DNA from 4 places in the Bacillus halotolerans genome. Region 2 is predicted to be linked to each of the others. Evidence: riboswitches for the same ligand, from Rfam matches in the RefSeq annotation. Region 2 holds a riboswitch; each other region holds the start of a gene.

Region 1 (5,162 bases), 1.8 Mb from region 2:
CAGGGTTTAAACGGACATCAAAAAATGTGCCGTCCTTGTCTTGAATGACGAAAATTCCGTGTCCGCTTACAATAAAACGGACTTCATCGTCTGTATGGTGATGTTCTCTTTTAAAGTTTTCAAGCAGTTCATCCAGTTTCGGATTTGCGTCAGACAAAGAAATAACATCTTGGGCTTTGTAGCCGCGGCGGGCTGAGATATCTTTAATTTCAGCGTCGAAGGTGTCAAGAATTTGCTGTTTTTCTTCTTCAGACAGGTCATATTTTTCTGAAAGCTGTTCAGGGAGCTTGGCGATATCCCATTGCTCATAGATCACCTCTTGGCTGTCCAGAAAGCTTGCCACTTCCTCTTGATTTTCAATCGTTGTATTTGCCTCATCATGAATTCGAATTGTTGCCATTTGCGGTTCCCCCTTTTATTTAACCAGCTGATGCTGGAGTGTTTTCAGCTTTAAATGATAGCTGAATAAAAATTCATATGCTTCAAGCACTCTTTTCGCTTCAAATGCCGTTCTTCCCCAAGCAGTAATGCCATGGTTCCGGATTAGGACAGCTCCTGAATCTCCAGTAACCTGATCCGCGAAAAGCGCTGCGAGAGTCGGAATATGAGCCGGATTTTCTATAATTGGAATGGACACTTCTGCATTCTCTTCCCACATGCCCAGCGCTTTTATAATTTCTTGGCCTTTAAAAGTGATTTGATTTTGATCTCCATACAGCTCTGAGATGACGTTATTGTTTACTGTATGAACATGAAGACAGCATCCGGCATTTGTTTTATTGTACAGATGTGTATGCAAAAGCGTTTCTGCTGACGGTTTCAGATGATATCCGCTTTCGGCAGGCTCTCCGTTCTGATCCACCAACAGGAAGTCTTCATCCGTTTCTTTTCGTTTATCTTTTCCGCTCGCCGTTACGAGAAATTGCAATGGCTCATCAGAAACCTTGATGGACAGGTTGCCGCTTGTCGCCGGAAACCAATCTCTTTCTGCCAATTCCCGTTTTACTTCGGCAAGCTCGCGCCATCGTTCTTGTTTTGCAGCCATTTCTTTACCTCCGTTACATCTTCAATCGCTTTCTTTATTTCGTGAAAATCATGGTATGGGATATGATTCAGATGATGCTCCTTGCATTCATTTAATAAATAATCCCTTGCAAAGCAAAGATCAGACAGCTTTGCCGCCTCTACATCGGTAACGGAGTCACCGATCATGATGATATATTGATCAGGCTCAGAAAGCTCGTTCATAACAGTCGGCTTGCAGCACCCGCATTGATTTGTGCATGTGCCTTTGCAAGAATGAGGCCAATCAATATGAATGAATTCGTTCTCAAATGACGCACGGTTGCAATAAATATGATCTTTCTCAACAATTCCTTCAAGCAGCGGATAGACAAAAAAGTCCATCCCCCCGCTTACGACATAAAACGGGAGTTCATGCTCGTTAACAAATGCGACAAATTCCCGAAAGCCGTCCCGGATTTTTGCGTCTTCTAATACGAATCTCGTAATCTCCTCTTTTAAGCTGCTCGGCAGAAGGCCGAACATTCGCCCGACGCCTTCTTGGATCGACATCGTTTTGGAGAGCACGCCGTCTTTTAACGCCGTCCACTCCGGCGGAGCGAATGTTTTCATAATGTTTATAATGTTGTCGTTCATCGTGATGGTTCCATCAAAATCACATATAATTAACGGTTTTTGAGTCGTCATACGGCTTCAGCCTTTCCCCATTTATCAAGCGCAAGCTTCAAATCTTCGCATTGACCGGCTTTTTCTTCAATCGGCTGCGCCTCCAAAACCGCCTCAATAATGGCTCTGAACGCTTTGCCCCCGCCTTGGGCGCCGTTTGGATGTCCGTGTATGCCTCCTCCGGCGTTAATAATATGATCGATGCCAAAATCACGCATGAGAAGCGGAACCATGCCAGGATGAATACCAGCAGACGGAACGGCAAATGTCTGGTTAAAGGCATCTTCTCTTACGCATTCTTCATGAATCGCCAGCGCGTCTTCTCTAGGAAGCGCAACTGAACCATATGGAGAAGGAAACAGACTGAAGTCAGCGCCGCAATATCGGTTTAATTTTCCGAGCAAAAGAGCATGGGAAAACCCGTACAACGGTGAGGATGTAAATGCCCCGCTGACTGCTGGGTGCGCCATAATGGGGATTGATACGTCCGGATCTTCCGCAAGGCTTTGCATGACGTCCAAACTGTAAGCGAAGACATTCAATAAAAGCGCATCCGCTCCCAATTCAGCAGCGCGTCTTGCTTTATCTTTAAGCTCAGCCGTTCTACCAGTCAAATTCACTGCATACAGCGTTTTATGGCCGGTCTGCTCGTATGTTTCTTTCAAAATTTGTTTTCCCTCTGTAATTCTTGTTTCAAAAGGTGCTAAACCCGTCTCAAAGAAAATTTCATCGTCTTTGATTAAGTCAACCCCGCCTAGCGCCTGCTGCCTGAGCTGTTCTTTAATATCACTCAGGTCCCTTCCGATGACCCCTTTAAAAATGCTCATTAACAGCGGTCTTTCAAACTCTCCAAGCATCTTCCGGATGCCGTATACGCCAAACTTCGGGCCCGGAAGTGTTCGCTTAAACGCTACAGAAAATTCGAGATCTATTAACTTGATTTTTCCGTCCAGCGACAGCTTGCCAAACACAGTTGTCAGCAATGCCGGAATATCCTGTGAGAAATTTACCTCGGGATAGGCAATTGTGATAACCGCTTGTTTTCCTGATGCAAGATGTCCCTCTCTCTCCTCGACCTTTACAACCCGTCCCTTATGCTTTTGCATCTGCTCCTGCTTCACCAGAGGCAGATCAGTCCAAGAGCCCACCGTCAATCCTGTTGCGATTTGTTCTGCTTTTTTCTCCGTGTCGGCTCCCGGCTCGGTCAGGAGATATGTTGCTAATAATTCACTCATGCCAGAGCTCCTTTCATTTTTTAACCCATATAAAAAACCTCTTCAAACAGCAATGCGTCTAAAGAGGTTTCGTTTCTCGTCCGAATCTTATCTCTCAGCCGCCAGCTGCAAGAATTAGCACCGTGCTTTACAAGTCGGTTGCCGGGCTTCATCGGGCTCGTCCCTCTGCCTGCTCTTGATAAGAAAATATAGATTTTATAAATTATTTTGAATTATCCCACCGTTAAAGAATCTTGTCAATGCTTTTTTGGGTAAACAGGTTTAGTTTGCCAATTCGATGAGCTGCTTCTTTAAGCCTAGCTTCACTCGTTAAGAGCCCCACTCTGACATACCCCTCGCCATATTTACCAAAGCCGTTTCCTGCTGCAACCGCCACATTCGCTTTTTCAAGCAAGAGATCTGAGAATTGCTCAGAGCTATAGCCTTCAGGCACCGGCAGCCACGCAAAAAATGAACCCGCAGGCGCTGTTACATCCCAGCCAATTTCCCTGCATGCCGCTATCCAAGCGTTGCGCCTGCTTTCATACCGGGCATTTTGCTCCGCTACGCATGTCTGCTCAGATAAAAGTGCCGCCTCGGCAGCCTGCTGGGTTGCTTTGAAAAGACTGACAAACATATGGTCTTGATAAAGATTGATCGCTTCTATGACCGAGGCGTTACCAACTGCAAAACCGACCCGCCAGCCCGCCATATTATATGTTTTGGACAGCGTGTAAATTTCTATTCCGATATCCTTAGCGCCTTCAGTCTGCAAAAAGCTTAAAGGCTTGTGTCCGTCAAAGCCCACTGCACCGTAAGCAAAATCATGGACCACACAGATTTCGTTTTCTTTCGCAAAACTCACCGTTTCTCTAAAAAATTCTGCGGTAGCGACGGCTCCAGTCGGATTATTCGGATAATTCAAGTACATCAGTTTCGCTTGTTCTCTTACGTCAAGGGAAATGCTTGCGTATTCAGGAAGAAACGCATTTTCCTTAGTGAGCGGCATCATTTCCATATTCGCTTTCGCAAGCGTGACACCGGACCAATAATCTGGATAGCCAGGGTCAGGAACCAAAATCGTATCCCCCGGATTTAGCAGGCATTGCGGCAGCTCGACAAGACCGGCTTTCCCGCCGAATAATACGGCTACTTCAGTTTCCGGATCAAGCTCAACGCCGTATTCTCTTTTATAAAATGCAGCCGCTGCTGATTTAAGACTGTGCGAACCTCGAAATGAGGAGTATTTATGATTTTCAGGCTGAGCAACGGCTCGCTTCATTTCCTCAACAATATGCTCGGGCGTCGGCTGATCCGGATTCCCCTGCCCCAAATTGATGACATCATGTCCTTCCTTCAGCTTTAGGTTCACTTTCTGCACAAGAGAAGCAAAGAATTGTTTAGGCAGTTCCTGCAGCACTTGAGAATGTTCAAATTTCATCTGTTTTCACCTTCTAAAAAAATCTTGAAATGATAGTCCAGTATCATATATGGTTAAATGAAAAAAGTAAAGAAAAATATGGGGTGTTAAAAAATGAAATGGACCATATCTTGTCTTCAATTTGATATTTCATACGGAAAACCTTCAGAAAATATAAAAAAGGCTGAATCTTTAATTGAAAAAGAGAGTAAATATGCTGACGTTCTTGTTCTCCCTGAATTATGGACGACTGGTTACGACCTTGCCAAACTTGATCAGCTTGCTGATGAAGACGGGCTCACTGCTCAAAGCTGGCTGCAAAAAACCGCAAAAAAACACGGGGTTCATATTGTCGCAGGATCTGTTGCTGTCAGAAAGGGTTCTGATGTTTATAATACAATGTTCATCGCAGATAAGGAAGGACGAATCATTAAAGAGTACAGCAAAGCCCATCTTTTTCAGCTGATGGATGAGCATGAGTATTTATCAGCCGGTTCCGAGGACGGATACTTCGAGCTTGAAGGCGTCAAAAGCTCAGGACTGATCTGTTATGATATCCGTTTTCCGGAATGGATCAGAAAACATACGACTAAAGGCGCTAACGTGCTGTTCATTTCTGCGGAATGGCCTCTGCCCCGTCTTGATCATTGGAAAAGCCTGCTTATTGCGAGGGCTATTGAGAATCAATGCTTTGTCGCTGCCTGCAATTGCACAGGATCTAATCCCGATAATGAATTCGCCGGGCACAGCATGATTATTGACCCTTGGGGACGCATATTGGCCGAGGGCGGCCGTGAAGAAGGCATTGTCAGAGCGGAAATTGACCTTCAAGAAAGCGT
Region 2 (5,162 bases):
CGCTACTTTTTTGAACTGAAGGTTTTTCGGGTTTTTCTTAATGTCTTTCAGTGTTGCATCGACTGTCTCCACTTTGGAATCAAGTGTAATTAATCCTGCATTCTCAAGCATTGCAAGCATACGGCCTTGTTCAGCGACGTTATTTGTCAGGATAATTGTCGCACCGTCGGGAAGATCTTTTAATGATTTGTATTTTTTAGAATAAATACCGAATGGCTCTAAGTGAATCGCGCCGGCATTCACAAGTTTATAATCTTTGTTTTCTTTCATTTCTTGCTCAAGGTAAGGAATGTGCTGGAAGAAGTTCGCATCCACTTCTTTATCAGCTAAGGCTTTGTTGTACATTTTGTAATCACTAAGCACTTTCACTTTCAGTGTGTAGCCTTTTTCTTTTAACAATGGTTCAGCTTCTTTTAAAATTTCTGCATGCGGTGTTTTTGTAGCTGCAACAACAATTTCTTTCTTGCCGGATTCAGCGTTATTAGAACCGCAGGCAGCCATAACTCCTGCAAATACAAGCAGTAATGCACCTAAAAATAGCTTTTTCAATGTAAATCCTCCCTTATCGTTTGTCTATTATATTTGTTATGACATCACCGATCATTTGAATAATGAAAACGATGATTAAAATAAATACAGTAGCAACGAAGGTCACATCAGTATTATTAGACTGATATCCTTCTACATATGCAAGGTTTCCAAGGCCTCCTGAACCGATGGCGCCCGCAATTGCCGTTGAGCCGATCAAAGCGATGGCCGTAACCGTGATCCCAGAAATAAGGGCCGGCATGGATTCCGGAAGCAACACTTTGAAAATAATCGTTGATGTTTTGGCTCCCATTGATTTCGCAGCTTCGATGACGCCTTTATCCACCTCGCGCAGCGCAATTTCAGCAAGCCGCGCGTAAAACGGGGCTGAGCCGATGACTAACGCCGGAAGTGCCGCGTTCGGCCCTAAGATGGTGCCGACTAAAAACTTCGTAAAACCTAGTAATAAAATAATTAAAATGAGGAACGGAATAGACCTGAATACATTGACAATGGCCGCAATCACAGTGTTGACCGCTTTGTTCTGCCAGAGGCTCCCTTTGCTTGTGAGAAAGAGCAGCAGACCGAGGATCACCCCGATGACAAAGGCAAAAACCAAAGAGATCAGCGTCATATAAAGCGTCTCGTATGTCGCGTTCCATAATTCAGTTACATCAACGTTCGGGAAGTATTTTTCAAACATTCGTGATCACCTCTGCTTTCACCTGTTTGTCATTAATAAACCGGATCACGTTTTGCACTTCTTCCTCGTCACCGTCAATATGGATGAACAATGAACCGTATGCTCCGTCCTTCGTCTGCGAGATTTTCCCTTGCAGAATATTGACACTGACATTGAAGTTTCTGATCATCTCTGTAATCAGAGGCTGTTCAGCCGCTTCGCCGACAAATGTGAGCTGAACCGTTGTTCCTGACGCTTTTTCGTCAAGAAGATGCTGAAGCGTTTCTTTTGTTTCTTCAGGCTCAGTCACCTGCTGGACAAATCGTTTTGTCATTTCTTCCTTCGGATTCTTGAAGACATCGAGAACTTCTCCTTCTTCAACAACCTTTCCGTTTTCCATGACAGCGACTCTGTTGCAGATTTTGCGGATGACATGCATTTCGTGTGTGATCAGCACAATCGTCAAACCGAGTCTTTCATTAATATCGGACAAAAGATCCAAGATTGAATCAGTTGTTTGCGGATCTAAAGCTGATGTCGCTTCATCACAAAGGAGAACCTTCGGATTGTTTGCGAGCGCTCTGGCGATTCCGACCCGCTGCTTTTGTCCTCCGCTCAGCTGGGATGGGTAAGATTTTTCTTTTCCTTCTAAACCTACCAGTTTAATCAGTTCATTGGCACGCTTGATCCGCTCGCTTTTTTTCACCCCGGCAATTTCTAAAGGAAACAGGATGTTATCTCTGACAGTTCGCGACCAGAGCAAATTGAAATGCTGGAAAATCATACTGATTTCATGGCGTGCTTTTCTTAAATTGCGTCCGTTTACTTCATTAATCTTTGTTCCCGCCACTTCCACGATTCCTGAGCTCGGTTTCTCAAGTCCGTTCAGCAGACGGATTAAGGAACTTTTACCAGCTCCGCTATATCCTATAATTCCAAAAATCTCACCTTTTTTTATGGAAAGCGAGACATTTTGGACAGCATTGACATCTCCATGTTTCGACTTATACACTTTTGAAACATCCTGAAGATTGATCAAAGCGATCACCTGCCTTAACACTATTCTAAGAAATCTTCCGGTTTTTTCTGCAAAAGAAAAGCCTTTCTGCATACTTGAGCAGAAAGGCTTATATAAAACGCCTTTCTCTCATCTTTCAAAGCTGAACGCTTCGTGTGAATTGGCACCATTTCAACAGTGTTGATGGTTGCCGGGCTTCATAGGGCACTTCCCTCCACCTCTCTTGATAAGAGAAATATATAGTCTTTTTCGTCCGGAAATTCTTAATGTAGAATAGCATGGCGAATGATAAAATGTCAATAAAATAAATGATGTCAACTTTTACTATTATAATAATTTACTATTTTTCAATTCTTTAGAATCCTCTGAAAAAAACCATTAGTCAGCCACAGAATGGCTTCCAGCTTTAACAGCGCTCTGAATGAACCCTTTACCTTTAGGCTTCCGCTCTGGATCAGGTGCTGAAGGGAAATGTCTCCATGCAAAAGATCAATGATTTCTGTTTGGTTTCCATAAAAGGTCAGGTTGGACGTGTGGGGCGGAGAAATCTTTTTCATTTCCCCTTGTTCGTTTATTGAGACGGTTAAGGCTTCTGTTTCTCCTTGGAAGGTAATGAGCAATGTTGAAGTGTTCAAAAGGGGTTTTAAAAACAGATGCTGGTAATCATCTTCTAAAACTTCCGCTTTCTCCATTTGTACAACCTCCTATTTGTTGGTCATACATACACATTTCTCTCCTCAGCGCAAGAACCCCTTTATAAAACGAACGACAATTTCATTGGAATGCGCCGAGAAAAATGTCATAAATGAGATGCAGAAGATGATTTTTGTTTGATCAGCTCATATAAGTAAGAAACGGAATGAAACGCATACCCTCTTTCAATTACTTTCCCGCCCTTAAACAGCAGAAAACAAGGGACGCTTTCAATTTGATATGCTTTAGCAAACGCCGGTGAATAGTTGAGATTATTTTTATAGAAGGCGACAGACGGAAGCATTTCTTCGACGACTGTCAGCATTTTGCTTGCCAGCTGGCAGGTCCCGCAAAACGGAGTATATAAATATAGGAGATACACATCATCAGTAATGTGTTCAAGTTCTTGTTCTTGGAGTTCTTTCATACTATAACACCTCAGGTCTTTCTTTCAAGAAAAATCGTATGGACATTCAGATTTGCGCTCAGCAATACAGATGCTATATGGTGTCTGGGCGCCGCCGCGACTTCCTTATAGGCTTTGTCGATATGTATATGGAAGGCTTCATTAAATTCCCTTTTCAGCTGTTTTCTCAATTTCTCGCCCGATTCATCGGCATCAACCAAAATATAGACGTCCTTCTCGTAAAGCTCGTCAGCCAATTCCTCCAGCTTCAGCTGGCTGATTGTTCCGTTTGTGCAGATAATGCGCACTGGCTCATTCAGGACGCTTTCAATCTTTTCTTTATCTGATTTCCCTTCAACAATCAAGACTTTTTCCAGCTCGTCCATGTTCATCTGCTTCACCTGCCGCGTCAAATTTGAAACGTTCAGATTGTAAAAGAAGGCAGTGAAATTCACCGCCAACATTAACACCAGCCGCTTTCGTAGTCACAATCCACATATTTCTGATCGTCTCCTGAAACCACGTCGGCTGTCTTATAAAACTTTTCATTTTCATAGGTAAAACCGGACTTAAGCTCATATTCATTCATGCCTGTCATTTGGCCGATCATCTCATCTTCATGATATAACGAGAGCCGGCCATTTTGAAAGCGGCCTGTCACATCATTGGTGACATCGAGCTTTTGTTTGCTGAAAGCCATATTGGACACCTCCCATAGCGTTAGCGTATCCAATTGCCTGCTCAGCTATCCGGTTTTAGTCTTGCTGTGTCATCTCTTCGTATTGCTCTGCTGTCATTAGTTTTTCAATTTCAGACGCATCAGACGGTTCAACGACGATCATCCATGCTTTTTCATACGGAGATTCGTTGACGAACTCCGGGCTGTCATCAAGATCTTCGTTTACTTCCACTACAGTTCCGTTAATCGGTGCGTAAAGCTCAGATACCGTTTTTACGGATTCTACACTTCCGAAAGGCTCGTCCGCTTTAATTTCAGCGCCGACTTCAGGAAGCTCAACAAACACGATATCTCCGAGCTCGGATTGGGCAAAATGGGTAATGCCGATTTTGGCTTTTTCTCCTTCAACTTTTACCCACTCGTGTTCTTCTGAGTAACGCAAATCTTTAGGTATGCTCAATTGAATCCCTCCATTTTTTACAGCACTACAATAAGAAGATACCACACTTTTCGAAAAAAATTTACATCATGACCAGTTTTCTTCAAATTGATCTTCTTTAAAGCCGACTGTCACTTTTTCGCCGTCTGTTGTGAGCGGGCGCTTGATCAGCATTCCGTCTGAAGCCAGCAGTTCAAGCTGTTCGTCTTCTGACATATGATACAGTTTTTCCTTCAGATTCAGTTCACGGTATTTCATGCCGCTTGTGTTGAAGAATTTCTTTAAATCCAGCCCGCTTTTTTCATAAAGCGATTTTAGCTCCTCTTTGCTTGGAGGCTGTTCTGCAATATGTATTTCGTTGATTTCTTTTCCGTGTTCTTCAAGCCATTTTTTCGCTTTGCGGCACGTTCCGCATTTAGGGTACCAGTAAAAAGTTAACGACATCTTCTTCCCCCTCAATAAAATAATCGAGGTTATTTTAACACAGTTTGTTTTAAAAACCTAAAACAGTGCTTCATAAAAAAAGAGCTCCGGATGAGCGGAGCTCCTTGGGACTCAGACAATATATTTTTCTGCCTCGAACACACCCGCTGCCGCTTCACGTTTTTTCCGAATGACATTTTTAGGCGTCACGCGTGTCAGCTTGCGGAGAGCCGAGAGCATCATACGGAGAGAATCCCCTTCTTCCATTGCTAGTAAAGATTCTTTCGCATGGGC
Region 3 (5,162 bases), 1.2 Mb from region 2:
TAACGGAGCTGTATGGGTGGAATATCAATAATATTTTGAGAGCGCTATCTCTAATATCAATTTGGATGTCATCATCATAGCTTTGGAACTCGCGGTGATATGAATTTTGAATTATGGTTTGACCGGTTTATCACTACCCAAGGAGCGAAATTTTAGTGAGGCCGATCTATACTGCAGAGAATCACTACAGGCTGGAGGACAGTTGATTAGGAAAGAGCGGTGCCTAAAAGAACCGCTCTCCTGTAAAAATTGGCATTAATCTTTCGCTTGTTGTTTCTCTCCTAATGTTAATACCCATTCTCTTAAGATATGTTTTTGCACATATCTTTTTCCGTTAATATCAATATGAGGGAGGTCTGTGAGATCCTTTGCTAAGAGTTTCGCCTCCGATTGGGTTATTCCTAAAAAATGCCCGATGTAAAAGTAAATATCTCGTTCTTTAATCAGCATGATGTCATTTTTTTCGTTAGCTTTTGGGTTGTTAATATGCTTTAATCCTTCTCCGATAAAATATCCAGCCAATGCAATACCGATTCCTAAAAAAACGTCCATGTGTATGCCTCCATTATGTAATCGTCATGTTATACGGTCAATCTATACCATTGGTTTCATTTTTGTTGACTGTGCACACAAAAAACCGCCAGAGCAAGCTCTGGACGGTTTCTATGCTTTTTCAATCTGCACTCGGCCTGAGAAAAAAGTGGCGCCTCCGCCCATATCAGCCAAGCGGTCGGGGGTTAGGGCGTTAACAAGCTGATTTTTGCCTGGTTCATCTGCCCATAATCCTTGACTGACGACAACACCTGGAAGCACTTGTTCTCCGACTGCGGCGGTTAGTTCACACTCACCTCGGCTGTTCCAAATCCGTACGGCTTCACCATCAGTGATGCCGTGTTTTTCGGCATCTATCGTGTTGATAAAGAGTTTCGGTGTCTTTTCAAGTTTGACGTGCTTTGCATTATTGGAAAACGTTGAGTTTAAGAAATTATGATTCGGCCCGGGAACATACATAAACGGGAATTCATGATCCGGCGCAAGCGGCGTATGTGTCGGTAACTGCGGGAAACCGGCTTGTTTCATTTTTTCTGAATATAATTCTATTTTTCCGCTCGGAGTCGGCAATGTACCCGGAAACAGCGGCTTTTCACGCTTCGCCTTCATAAATGAACGTTCAGTGAGTGATTCATAACTAATCTCCGCTAAATAAGGATTATCCGGATGGTGAAGTGCCTGGCGGATTAAGTCTTCATCTGAATCTTTGAGCTCCTGATCCGTAAATCCCATTGCCTCAGCCAATAACCGGAATACCTCGGTATTAGACTTGCTTTCTCCGTATTTCTCAATAACCGGCTGCTGAAGCTGAATGTAATGGTGCCAGTATGAGGTGTAAAAATCAGTATTTTCAAAAGCAGATGCAGCGGGCAGTACAATGTCCGCATATTTGGCCGTTTCTGTTAAAAACAAATCATGAACCACGGTGAACAAGTCATCCCGCAGGAGGCCTTGTCTGACTTTGTTCGCTTCTGGCGTCACAACGGCTGGATTCGTCCCATAAATAAAGAGGGAGCGAACAGGAGGGTCTGTTTCCAGAAGAACTCTGCCCAGCTGATTCATATTAAACGATCTCGGTGTGCGGCCTTTCAGTAAATCAGGACGCTGAAGCGCGGTGGTGTTATATTCTAAAATCCCGCTGTTATGTTTGATGGCTCCGCCTCCTGTATGCATCCATTGACCGGTAATCGCCGGTAGACAGGCAATCGTTCTAACAATCATTCCGCCGTTGTCGTGATGCTGAAGGCCGTTTCCGATTCTGATAAAGGAAGGGGAGGTTTCACCATACATTTTTGCCAGCTGATAGATATCGTCGATACTGATACCAGTGATCAGGGATACCTTTTCTGGATGATACTGTTTCACATGCTCGCACAGTTCTTCATAGCCGACTGTATATGCTGAAAGAAACGCTTCATCGTGGAGGTTTTCTTTAAATAAAATGTGCATGATGCCAAGGGCAAGCGCGCTGTCGGTACCGGGTTTTATAGGAATAAACCAGTCTGCGAGACGCCCTGTCTGATTTTTATGCACATCAATCACAATAATTTTTGCGCCTTTTTTCCGTGCTTTTTGAGCGATTGTAATTTGATGCATGTTTGTGCTGACTGCGTTAATTCCCCAAAAGATAAACAGTTTCGTATGTATCGTTTCTTCAGGATCGATTCCAGCACTCACACCCATGGTATATTTATAGCCCTCTGATCCGGCTTTGCTGCAAATCGTGCGCTCAAGCTGGCTTGAGCCCAAGCGGTAAAAAAAGCGGCGGTCCATTCCTTCAGCCGTTAATTTTCCCATATTGCCGTAAAAGCTGTAAGGCAGTATGCTTTCAGCTCCTTCTTCATCAATCAGCTGTTTCCAGCGGGATGTGATGGTGTCAATCGCTTCTTCCCAAGAAATTGGTTTAAACTCTGCCTCGCCCTTCACACCTGTTCGTTTCAGCGGAGTCGTCAGCCGCTTTTCATCATAGAGGCGCTCAGCCATATTTCGTACTTTGTTGCATATATTTCCGGCTGTCACGGGGTGATCAGGATCACCCTGCACTTTCACAATTTTCCCGTCTTTTTTATGTACCAGCAATCCGCACTGGTCCGGGCAGTCCAGTGAGCAAACGGATTTAAAAATGCCGTTTTGTTGAGTGGCGAACGATTTCATAGCCCAGTTCCTCTCCCTAGTTAGATATATTGTAAGAATTATAACATTTCGAATGATAACGTCAATTCTGAAAAAAAGACATTGACATCAATCTGGGTCTTCTTTATGATTAACGTATTCTCAATTCTGAAAATTACATACAAAACATTTTCTATCAAGAGAGGTGGAGGGACTGGCCCTATGAAACCTCGGCAACATTATTGTGCCAATTCCAGCAAGCGTCAGCTTGAAAGATAGGAAAGTAAGGTTTATACCGGCTTCTGTCTGTGGCAGAGTGCGCCTATACATGAATCTCTTTCCATCTTTGGAGAGAGATTTTTTTGTGTGAAAAATAACGATGAAAAGGATGTTTTGCATCATGACGGTTTTGATTACAGCACCGTACAACGAAGAAGGACGAAAAGAGCTTGAAGAATTGTTCGGTTCCGTTGTTTATCAGTCTTGGAAAGAAAACGGCCGGGCATACAGGGAAGATGAATTGATTCAGCTATTAAAAGGATCAAATGCGACGGGTTTGATTACTGAGCTTGATCAGGTGACAGAAAACGTGTTTGCATCAATGCCGGAACTTTCATTTGTAGGAGTATGCAGGGGAATGCCTTCCAATGTTGATGTGGCAGCAGCGTCAAACAGAGACATTCCGGTTTTCTATACACCTGGGCGCAACGTACAAGCTGTTGCTGAAATGTTTATTGGAAATGTGATTTCATTTCTCCGGCACACGAATACCTCTAATCAATGGCTAAAGGATGGAAAATGGAACAGCGATTATTTGCAGGCATATGCCAAATTCAAAGGTAATGAAATAACAGGAAAAACCGTGGGTATGGTCGGATTCGGAGCGGTTGGGCAAAGAATTGCAAAACTGCTGACTGCGTTTGACTGCAAGGTTTTGTATTACGATCCATACGTACAGCACGATTATCCGCAATATGAAAAAGTATCTCTGGAGAAGGTATTTTCAGATAGTGATATCGTTTCTGTTCATCTGCCGCGTACAGATGATACGCTTGGCCTCATTGATCGGCCGTATTTTGACTTGATGAAAGAGAGCGCCATTTTCGTGAATACATCAAGAGCTGTCGTGGTAAACCGAGAGGATCTTTTATCTGTACTGAAAGAAAGTAAAATCAGGGGTGCGATATTAGACGTTTTTTATCATGAGCCGCCAGAGCAATCGGATTATGAATTTATTTCATTGCCTAATGTTCTGGCAACACCGCATTTAGCAGGAGCAACATTTGAAGTAGAGGATCATCACGTTACCATTCTGAACGAAGCGCTTAAAAAGTGGAGGGATGAAAAAACTCTCAATATTCCGACTTTATATAACAAAAACGATCTTAAAGCAGAGGTGTAAAAAGGAGGGCATCAGGATGACGAAACAAAAAGGTTATCTCGTATTTGACATTGGCACTGGCAATGCAAGAGTTGCGGTCGTAAGTGTGTCGGGAAGCGTTCAAACGGTTGAACGGGAGGACATTGTATATACGACCGAGCCGCTTTACCCGGACAGCCGCTATTTTTCTCCACAGGCGCTGTGGAATCAAATCATGAATCTGGCTAAACGTGCGATTTCTCGTTCTCATCATATTGAAATTATTGGTCTCACTTCAACAAGTCAAAGACAGGGGATCGTGCTGTTTGATCAAAATGGTGAGTCTTTCCTCGGTCTGCCCAACATTGACAATCGGGGCAGGGAGTGGGAGGAAAACATACCGAATCGGGAAGAAGTATACAGCCGAACAGGCCGTCTGCCGACTGCGCTTTTTTCAGCGCTCAAGCTTTATGGTTTAAAGCACCGCCAGCCCTCCTTATGGGAAAAAACTGCAAGCTTCACAAGCATCAGTGATTGGGTGACGTATCAGTTGAGCGGAGTATTGACATATGAACCGTCACAGGCGACGGAAACGCTGCTGTTTGATGTAAAACAAAATACATGGTCAGAAGAGATGTGCAATATATTCGGTTTCTCGCCATCTATTCTTCCGCCTCTAGTAAGAGCGGGAACAGTCATTGGATCGATAACAGATGAGTATGCGGCAGAATTGGGACTATCACATCATGCGAAGGTTATAGCGGGTGGGGGAGATACACAGCTTGCTGTCAAAAGCACTGGTGCTGCTCTGGGAGACGCAGTCATAGTATCAGGTACGACAACACCGATTACCAAAATTATTGGTGAAATTCATGAGGACAGACAAAATAAAGCCTGGCTGAACTGCCACACAGATCAAGGACAGTGGCTTGCGGAGACAAATCCCGGGGTAACGGGTCTGAATTTTCAAAAACTAAAGGATATTTTCTATCCGAATGAACAGTACGATGTGATGGAAGAAGAGATTGCTGCTCTTGCTAAGGAAGATCATGCATGTGTATCTTCCCTCGGTTCGTATTTATCGGCAGAAAAAAACGCCCTGACGAAAGGCGGCTTTCTCTTTGATGTACCGCTTTCA
Region 4 (5,162 bases), 1.6 Mb from region 2:
TCCTCACGGAAAGGAGAGATAAAAGCAGTAATGACAATGGTGCCCTGCTGCACAAAAAGTTTCGCTACCTCTCCGATTCGGCGGATGTTTTCTTTTCGGTCTTCATCAGAAAAACCGAGATCTTTATTTAAACCGTGGCGAATGTTGTCACCATCCAGCACAATAACTTGGTAGCCTTGCTCAAAAAGTTCTCTCGCAGCAGCATTGGCAATGGTTGATTTGCCTGATCCGCTTAAGCCCGTCAGCCAGAGAATGGAGCTTTTATGCTTGTTTTTTTTCTGATACTCTTCTTTTGTAATAGAGGCTTCATGCCATACGATATCGCGATTTGTCACTGCCAGTCCCCCTTAAGAAACGCCTGCTTCTTCTTTTTTCTTCATGCCTTTGATTAACACCTCTACAACTTCTGCGCGACTGAATTCTGCAGGCGGCAGTACACCGTCTCTCAGCATCCCTCTTACCTTGGTGCCTGATAAAATCACGTGGTGCTCTCTGCCATGCGGACACGTTTTTGCCGTTCCCATATTTCCGCATTTTTCGCAGAAGAAGCTGTGCTCGAATTTCAGCGGTGTAATGCCGAGTTCTTCAGGTTTAAATGTGTCAAACAACTCCTGGGCTTCGTACGTGCCGTAATAGTCACCGACACCGGCGTGATCGCGGCCGACAATGAAATGCGTGCAGCCGTAGTTTTTTCTGACAAGCGCATGGAAAATCGCTTCTCTCGGACCGGCATAACGCATTGCAGCCAAGAAAACGCCAAGGAAGACACGGTCTTTCGGGTAATAGTTGTCAAGAAGCACTTGATAGCTTTCCATCCGGACATCAGCGGGGATGTCATCAGATTTTGTTTCGCCGACAAGCGGGTTTAAAAACAAACCGTCCACTGTCTCAAGAGCCGTTTTTTGAATATATTCATGCGCTCTGTGAACAGGATTTCTCGTTTGGAAACCGACAATTGTTTCCCAGCCTTTTTCTGCAAACTGGCGTCTTGTTTCCGTCGGTTCAAATGTAAACTCAGGGAATTGTTTGGAAGCTTTTTTAATCAGTGTGATCGGACCGCCGACATATGTATCACCGCGGCTGAACAGCTTTTTTACCCCCGGATGAGCCTGATCATCCGTTTTATACACGTTAACAGCTTCTTTTTGTTTGTCAGGCACGTATAAGTCTTCGATTTGGATAACGCCGTATGTTTCTCCGTCATACGTTAATTTTACTGTTTCGCCGACTGACAGTTCGGCTGCTTTTTGTGCATCTACCGGCAGCGTGATCGGAATAGACCATACAACACCAGAAGCAAGACGCATGTTTTCAACAACAGATACGTAATCTTTCTCATTAAAGAAGCCTTCGATCGGGCTGTATCCGCCGATTCCGATCAATTCCAGGTCGGCAAAAGAAATCAAATCAAGTTCAATTTCTTTCTGAATGCCGCTTACCTCATATGACTCATTTACTCGGTTTACCAGTTTTCCTCCATGTGGTGCTAAGCTCATAATATTCATTTCCTCCTAGTTAACAGATAAAATAACTCAGATTAATAGTTAGATTCCCCCGCCTTGATCGTGGACAGAGCGTCTCTCTTTACGAATGGCTTTTGTCAGGCTGACGGCACCGCCTGCCGCTAAAAGCACACTTACCATGATAAAGATTGAATAATAATCCGCCTTTAAAAACATAGATACAAGCAGATAGGAGATGGATAAAGATAAAAACGGCGATACGATCCATACTTTCAGCATCGTTTGAACGACCTGTTTATGAAATACGTTTGGTCCGTTTTTCGCCATGCCTATTCCGATAATAGACGATGACGTTACTTGCGCCAAGGGCACCGGCATTCCAAATAAAGAACTGATGATCACCAGCCCTGCTCCTGTTCCGGATAGGAGAATGCCTTCCCCTTTTGAAAACCGCGTGATTTTCTTCCCGTTTGTTTCTAACACCCTGCGGCCTAATATCAGTGCGCCCAGGGCTACAAAAACTCCCCCATACAGGGTTCCTTTCGCTACATCCAGTACGCCGGCAGCCACTAACGGTCCAACAGCATTCGCTACATTGTTCATGCCCGCAGAAAATGCTTCAAAAAAACCAGCGCATAGCAAAAGGATGCCAAGGATGTTTTGTTTACGGGAAGACGTAATTTCGATTTTAAAATAACGAAACAGCTTTGCTACAAAAAATGTAAAACCAAAAGCGAACAGCGGAACGAAAATCCAAAATGAAACAATAATCAGAAGATTGTTTACAAACAATACTTTGTACGCAACGCCCACACCGACAACCGCCCCGACCGTGACTTCACTTGTCGATAAAGGAATGCCGAGCAGATTAGCTGTAAAAAGCGACAGTGCAGCAGCCCCGATAATGATGCAAACAATCGTCAGCGTGATCGTCTGTTCCGGGATAATCCCAGAGCTGATGGTTTTCACAACTTCGCCCCCGCCAATGACAGCCCCGGCCAGAACACCAACGGCACATATGATCAAAGCGTAGGTTTTCTTTTTGACGGCCCCAGAGCCGTAAGCAACTCCCATTGAAGCTGCAGCGCCGCTTGCGCCAATATTCACTGCGAAAAACAAGCTAAATAAAATAGCGGCTAATTCCATTTTGCAGCTCCTTATTCATGCAGTCCGCATTCTGTTTTCGCCATACCGTTCCATCTGCCTGAGCGCAGGTCCTCTGCGGTAAATGCAGGTGACGTACAAGGCGCGCAGCCGATACTTGGATACCCTTGATCGTGGAGCGGATTGTAGTCCAGCTCATTCCGAGAGGTGTATCTCCAAATGTCTTTCCAAGTCCAATGGATAAGCGGGCAAACTTTTACTGATTTGAATTTCTCATCTTTGTTTAAGAAATTCGTATTGGCACGGCTTGGCCCTTGATCGCGGCGCAGGCCGGAAAGCCATGCCGGGTGGCCGGAAAGCGCCTCTCTTAAAGGAACGATCTTCCTGAGATAGCAGCATTGATTCGGCTCTCTTTCCCACAGTTTATCACCATGTTCTTCCGCCTGTTCCTCAAGAGTAAGGTTCGGTTTCTTCAGGATGATATTGAGGCCGGGATAGCGCTCTTTCACGCGTTCTATCGTTTCATAGGTTTCTTTAAAATGAAGCCCTGTATCGAGAAATACAATCTCTGCGTCTTTTTTCACTTTATAGATTAAGTCAATCAGAACGATTCCTTCAATTCCGAAACTGCAGGCATAAACAAGCTGATTGCCGTAATGGCCGTAAGCCCATTTTAAAACTGACAGCGCCCCTTTATAAGGATCGTCCTCCGGAAATGTAATCGTTGGTTCTTCCCAATTATCGTACGTTAACATTTCTTCTTTCCTCCTTTCGGAGACAAACAAACAGTAGCTTTCTGCCGGTTGTCTTTCCCAATTGTAATGTGATGCGGCTGCTGTTATCTCCGTAAACAGCCCCTCTTAAAATAAAAAACTTTCAATCCGGCGGAAAGAAAGACAGGAACTGCATGTAGCCCTTATCTTTCAAAATGGAATACATTTTGCTGGAAGTAGCACCTTACACATTGTGCAGGTTGCCGGGCTTCATAGGACCAGTCCCTCAGCCGCTCTTGATAAGTTTTTCAGATTTGTAGTAAATTTTAGCACAATTCTAACATAAGTCAACCCGAGTTTTTTTATAGGATTAATAAAAAAACAGACCCAAGGGCCTGTTTTCAATCGTGGCAAGGCATTAAAGCCCTTCACAATACTGAAATTTATTTTTTAATTTTTAAACCAATCTTTTGACTCGGGATTCATTTTCCATGTTTGCAGCTTTTTCAGGTCATCTGAATGAATATTTCCATTCTCAAGTGCAACCTCTGTCAGTGTGTCATAATCAGTTAACGAGTAGTATGGAAGACCAGCCTCAGCAAACGCTTCCTGCGCTTTAGGAAGTCCATACGTAAAGATTGATACCACACCAAGCACTTCACAGCCAGCGGTTTTCAGAGCTGCTGCAGCTTCGAGTACGCTGCCCCCTGTGGAAATTAAATCTTCTATGACAACTGTTTTTTGGCCTTTTTGAACTGCACCTTCAATTTGATTGCCTTTTCCATGTGCTTTTGGTTTGCTTCTCACATAACACATCGGCAGGTTCAAACGGTCAGCCGCCAATGCCGCATGAGGGATACCTGCTGTCGCTGTTCCTGCGATCATCTCAGCTTCCGGGAAATACTCCTGGATAAGCTTGCTGATGCCTGCAGCAACATCATTTCTTACCTCTGGGAAAGAAAGGGTAAGGCGATTGTCACAATAAATTGGGGATAATATGCCGCTCGCCCATGTAAACGGCTCATTCGGGCGTAAAAATACAGCTTGAATGTCTAATAGATGTTTTGCGATGATTTGTTTCATTGTTTGATTCCCTCCCATTCGAGTTTGACAGCTTCATAGGCTTTTAGCGGATTTGCAGCTTTTGTAATAGAGCGTCCCACAACAATTGCTGATGACCCTTTTTCTCTTGCTATAGAAGGCGTTGCAACGCGGACTTGATCATTCGCAGTGTCTGCTGACATACGGATACCCGGGGTCACCGTCAAAAACGACGGCGACACTGCTTCGTAAATGGCTTTCGCTTCATGAACAGAGCACACCACTCCATCAAGTCCGCTATTCTCCGCCAGTTTGCTGTAGTGTACAACCGTGTCGATGAGAGGCTTTCTGATCAGCAGCTCATCCTTCACCATTTGTTCAGAAGTGCTTGTCAGCTGGGTTACCGCAATAAGTGACGGACGTTGTTTTCCTGCCGGCGTGCCTTCCTCTAAGCCTTCCAGAGCTGCTTCCATCATTTTTTTGCCTCCGGCTGCGTGAACATTGACGAGATCGACTCCAAGGCAGGCAAGCCGCTTCATTGCTTTATTCACCGTGGTCGGAATGTCATGTAGCTTTAAATCTAAAAAGATCTCACAGTTTCTTTCTTTTAATTGTGCAATGATAGCCGGGCCTTCTTGATAAAAAAGCTCCATTCCAACCTTCACAAATAACGGTTCCTTGTGAAAAGGCGCTAAAAACGACAATGTTTCTTCAGCTGATGCAAAATCAAGCGCGATGATGGGCAGGTTGTTTTTCATGATTCCAGCTCCTTCCGATGCATTCTTCAACAGATTCATAGCCGTATTGGCGTAAAACAGCTGGGAGCTGCTCAATGATGTCA

Evidence for each region. Region 2 has a riboswitch for S-adenosylmethionine ahead of metN (methionine ABC transporter ATP-binding protein MetN). Riboswitches for the same ligand answer to the same signal wherever they lie in the genome.
Region 1: linked by a shared signal. The riboswitch ahead of mtnW (2,3-diketo-5-methylthiopentyl-1-phosphate enolase) and the one ahead of metN (methionine ABC transporter ATP-binding protein MetN) in region 2 are both predicted to bind S-adenosylmethionine.
Region 3: linked by a shared signal. The riboswitch ahead of DIC78_RS21355 (2-hydroxyacid dehydrogenase) and the one ahead of metN (methionine ABC transporter ATP-binding protein MetN) in region 2 are both predicted to bind S-adenosylmethionine.
Region 4: linked by a shared signal. The riboswitch ahead of DIC78_RS01580 (phosphoadenylyl-sulfate reductase) and the one ahead of metN (methionine ABC transporter ATP-binding protein MetN) in region 2 are both predicted to bind S-adenosylmethionine.

Annotation. Positions count from the first base shown of each region.
Region 1 covers NZ_CP029364.1:554,215-559,376, forward strand. Annotated here, with positions in the region: gene DIC78_RS02605 (1,2-dihydroxy-3-keto-5-methylthiopentene dioxygenase) at 1-400, opposite strand, end outside; gene DIC78_RS02610 (methylthioribulose 1-phosphate dehydratase) at 416-1,045, opposite strand; gene mtnX (2-hydroxy-3-keto-5-methylthiopentenyl-1-phosphate phosphatase) at 1,003-1,710, opposite strand; gene mtnW (2,3-diketo-5-methylthiopentyl-1-phosphate enolase) at 1,707-2,924, opposite strand; SAM riboswitch class I at 3,009-3,109, opposite strand; gene DIC78_RS02625 (pyridoxal phosphate-dependent aminotransferase) at 3,148-4,344, opposite strand; gene DIC78_RS02630 (carbon-nitrogen family hydrolase) at 4,438-5,162, shown strand, end outside.
Region 2 covers NZ_CP029364.1:2,890,035-2,895,196, reverse strand. Annotated here, with positions in the region: gene metQ (methionine ABC transporter substrate-binding lipoprotein MetQ) at 1-549, opposite strand, end outside; gene metP (methionine ABC transporter permease MetP) at 563-1,231, opposite strand; gene metN (methionine ABC transporter ATP-binding protein MetN) at 1,224-2,249, opposite strand; SAM riboswitch class I at 2,355-2,461, opposite strand; gene DIC78_RS14760 (SCP2 sterol-binding domain-containing protein) at 2,576-2,920, opposite strand; gene DIC78_RS14755 (thioredoxin family protein) at 3,028-3,348, opposite strand; gene DIC78_RS14750 (toprim domain-containing protein) at 3,360-3,713, opposite strand; gene DIC78_RS14745 (YusG family protein) at 3,791-4,027, opposite strand; gene gcvH (glycine cleavage system protein GcvH) at 4,083-4,466, opposite strand; gene DIC78_RS14735 (arsenate reductase family protein) at 4,533-4,889, opposite strand; gene fadE (acyl-CoA dehydrogenase FadE) at 5,001-5,162, opposite strand, start outside.
Region 3 covers NZ_CP029364.1:4,091,180-4,096,341, forward strand. Annotated here, with positions in the region: gene DIC78_RS21335 (Gfo/Idh/MocA family protein) at 1-31, shown strand, start outside; gene DIC78_RS21345 (hypothetical protein) at 256-552, opposite strand; gene DIC78_RS21350 (molybdopterin oxidoreductase family protein) at 664-2,706, opposite strand; SAM riboswitch class I at 2,855-2,946, shown strand; gene DIC78_RS21355 (2-hydroxyacid dehydrogenase) at 3,044-4,066, shown strand; gene DIC78_RS21360 (FGGY-family carbohydrate kinase) at 4,083-5,162, shown strand, end outside.
Region 4 covers NZ_CP029364.1:352,441-357,602, forward strand. Annotated here, with positions in the region: gene cysC (adenylyl-sulfate kinase) at 1-335, opposite strand, end outside; gene sat (sulfate adenylyltransferase) at 348-1,496, opposite strand; gene cysP (sulfate permease) at 1,545-2,609, opposite strand; gene DIC78_RS01580 (phosphoadenylyl-sulfate reductase) at 2,621-3,322, opposite strand; SAM riboswitch class I at 3,481-3,586, opposite strand; gene pyrE (orotate phosphoribosyltransferase) at 3,731-4,363, opposite strand; gene pyrF (orotidine-5'-phosphate decarboxylase) at 4,360-5,079, opposite strand; gene DIC78_RS01595 (dihydroorotate dehydrogenase) at 5,048-5,162, opposite strand, start outside.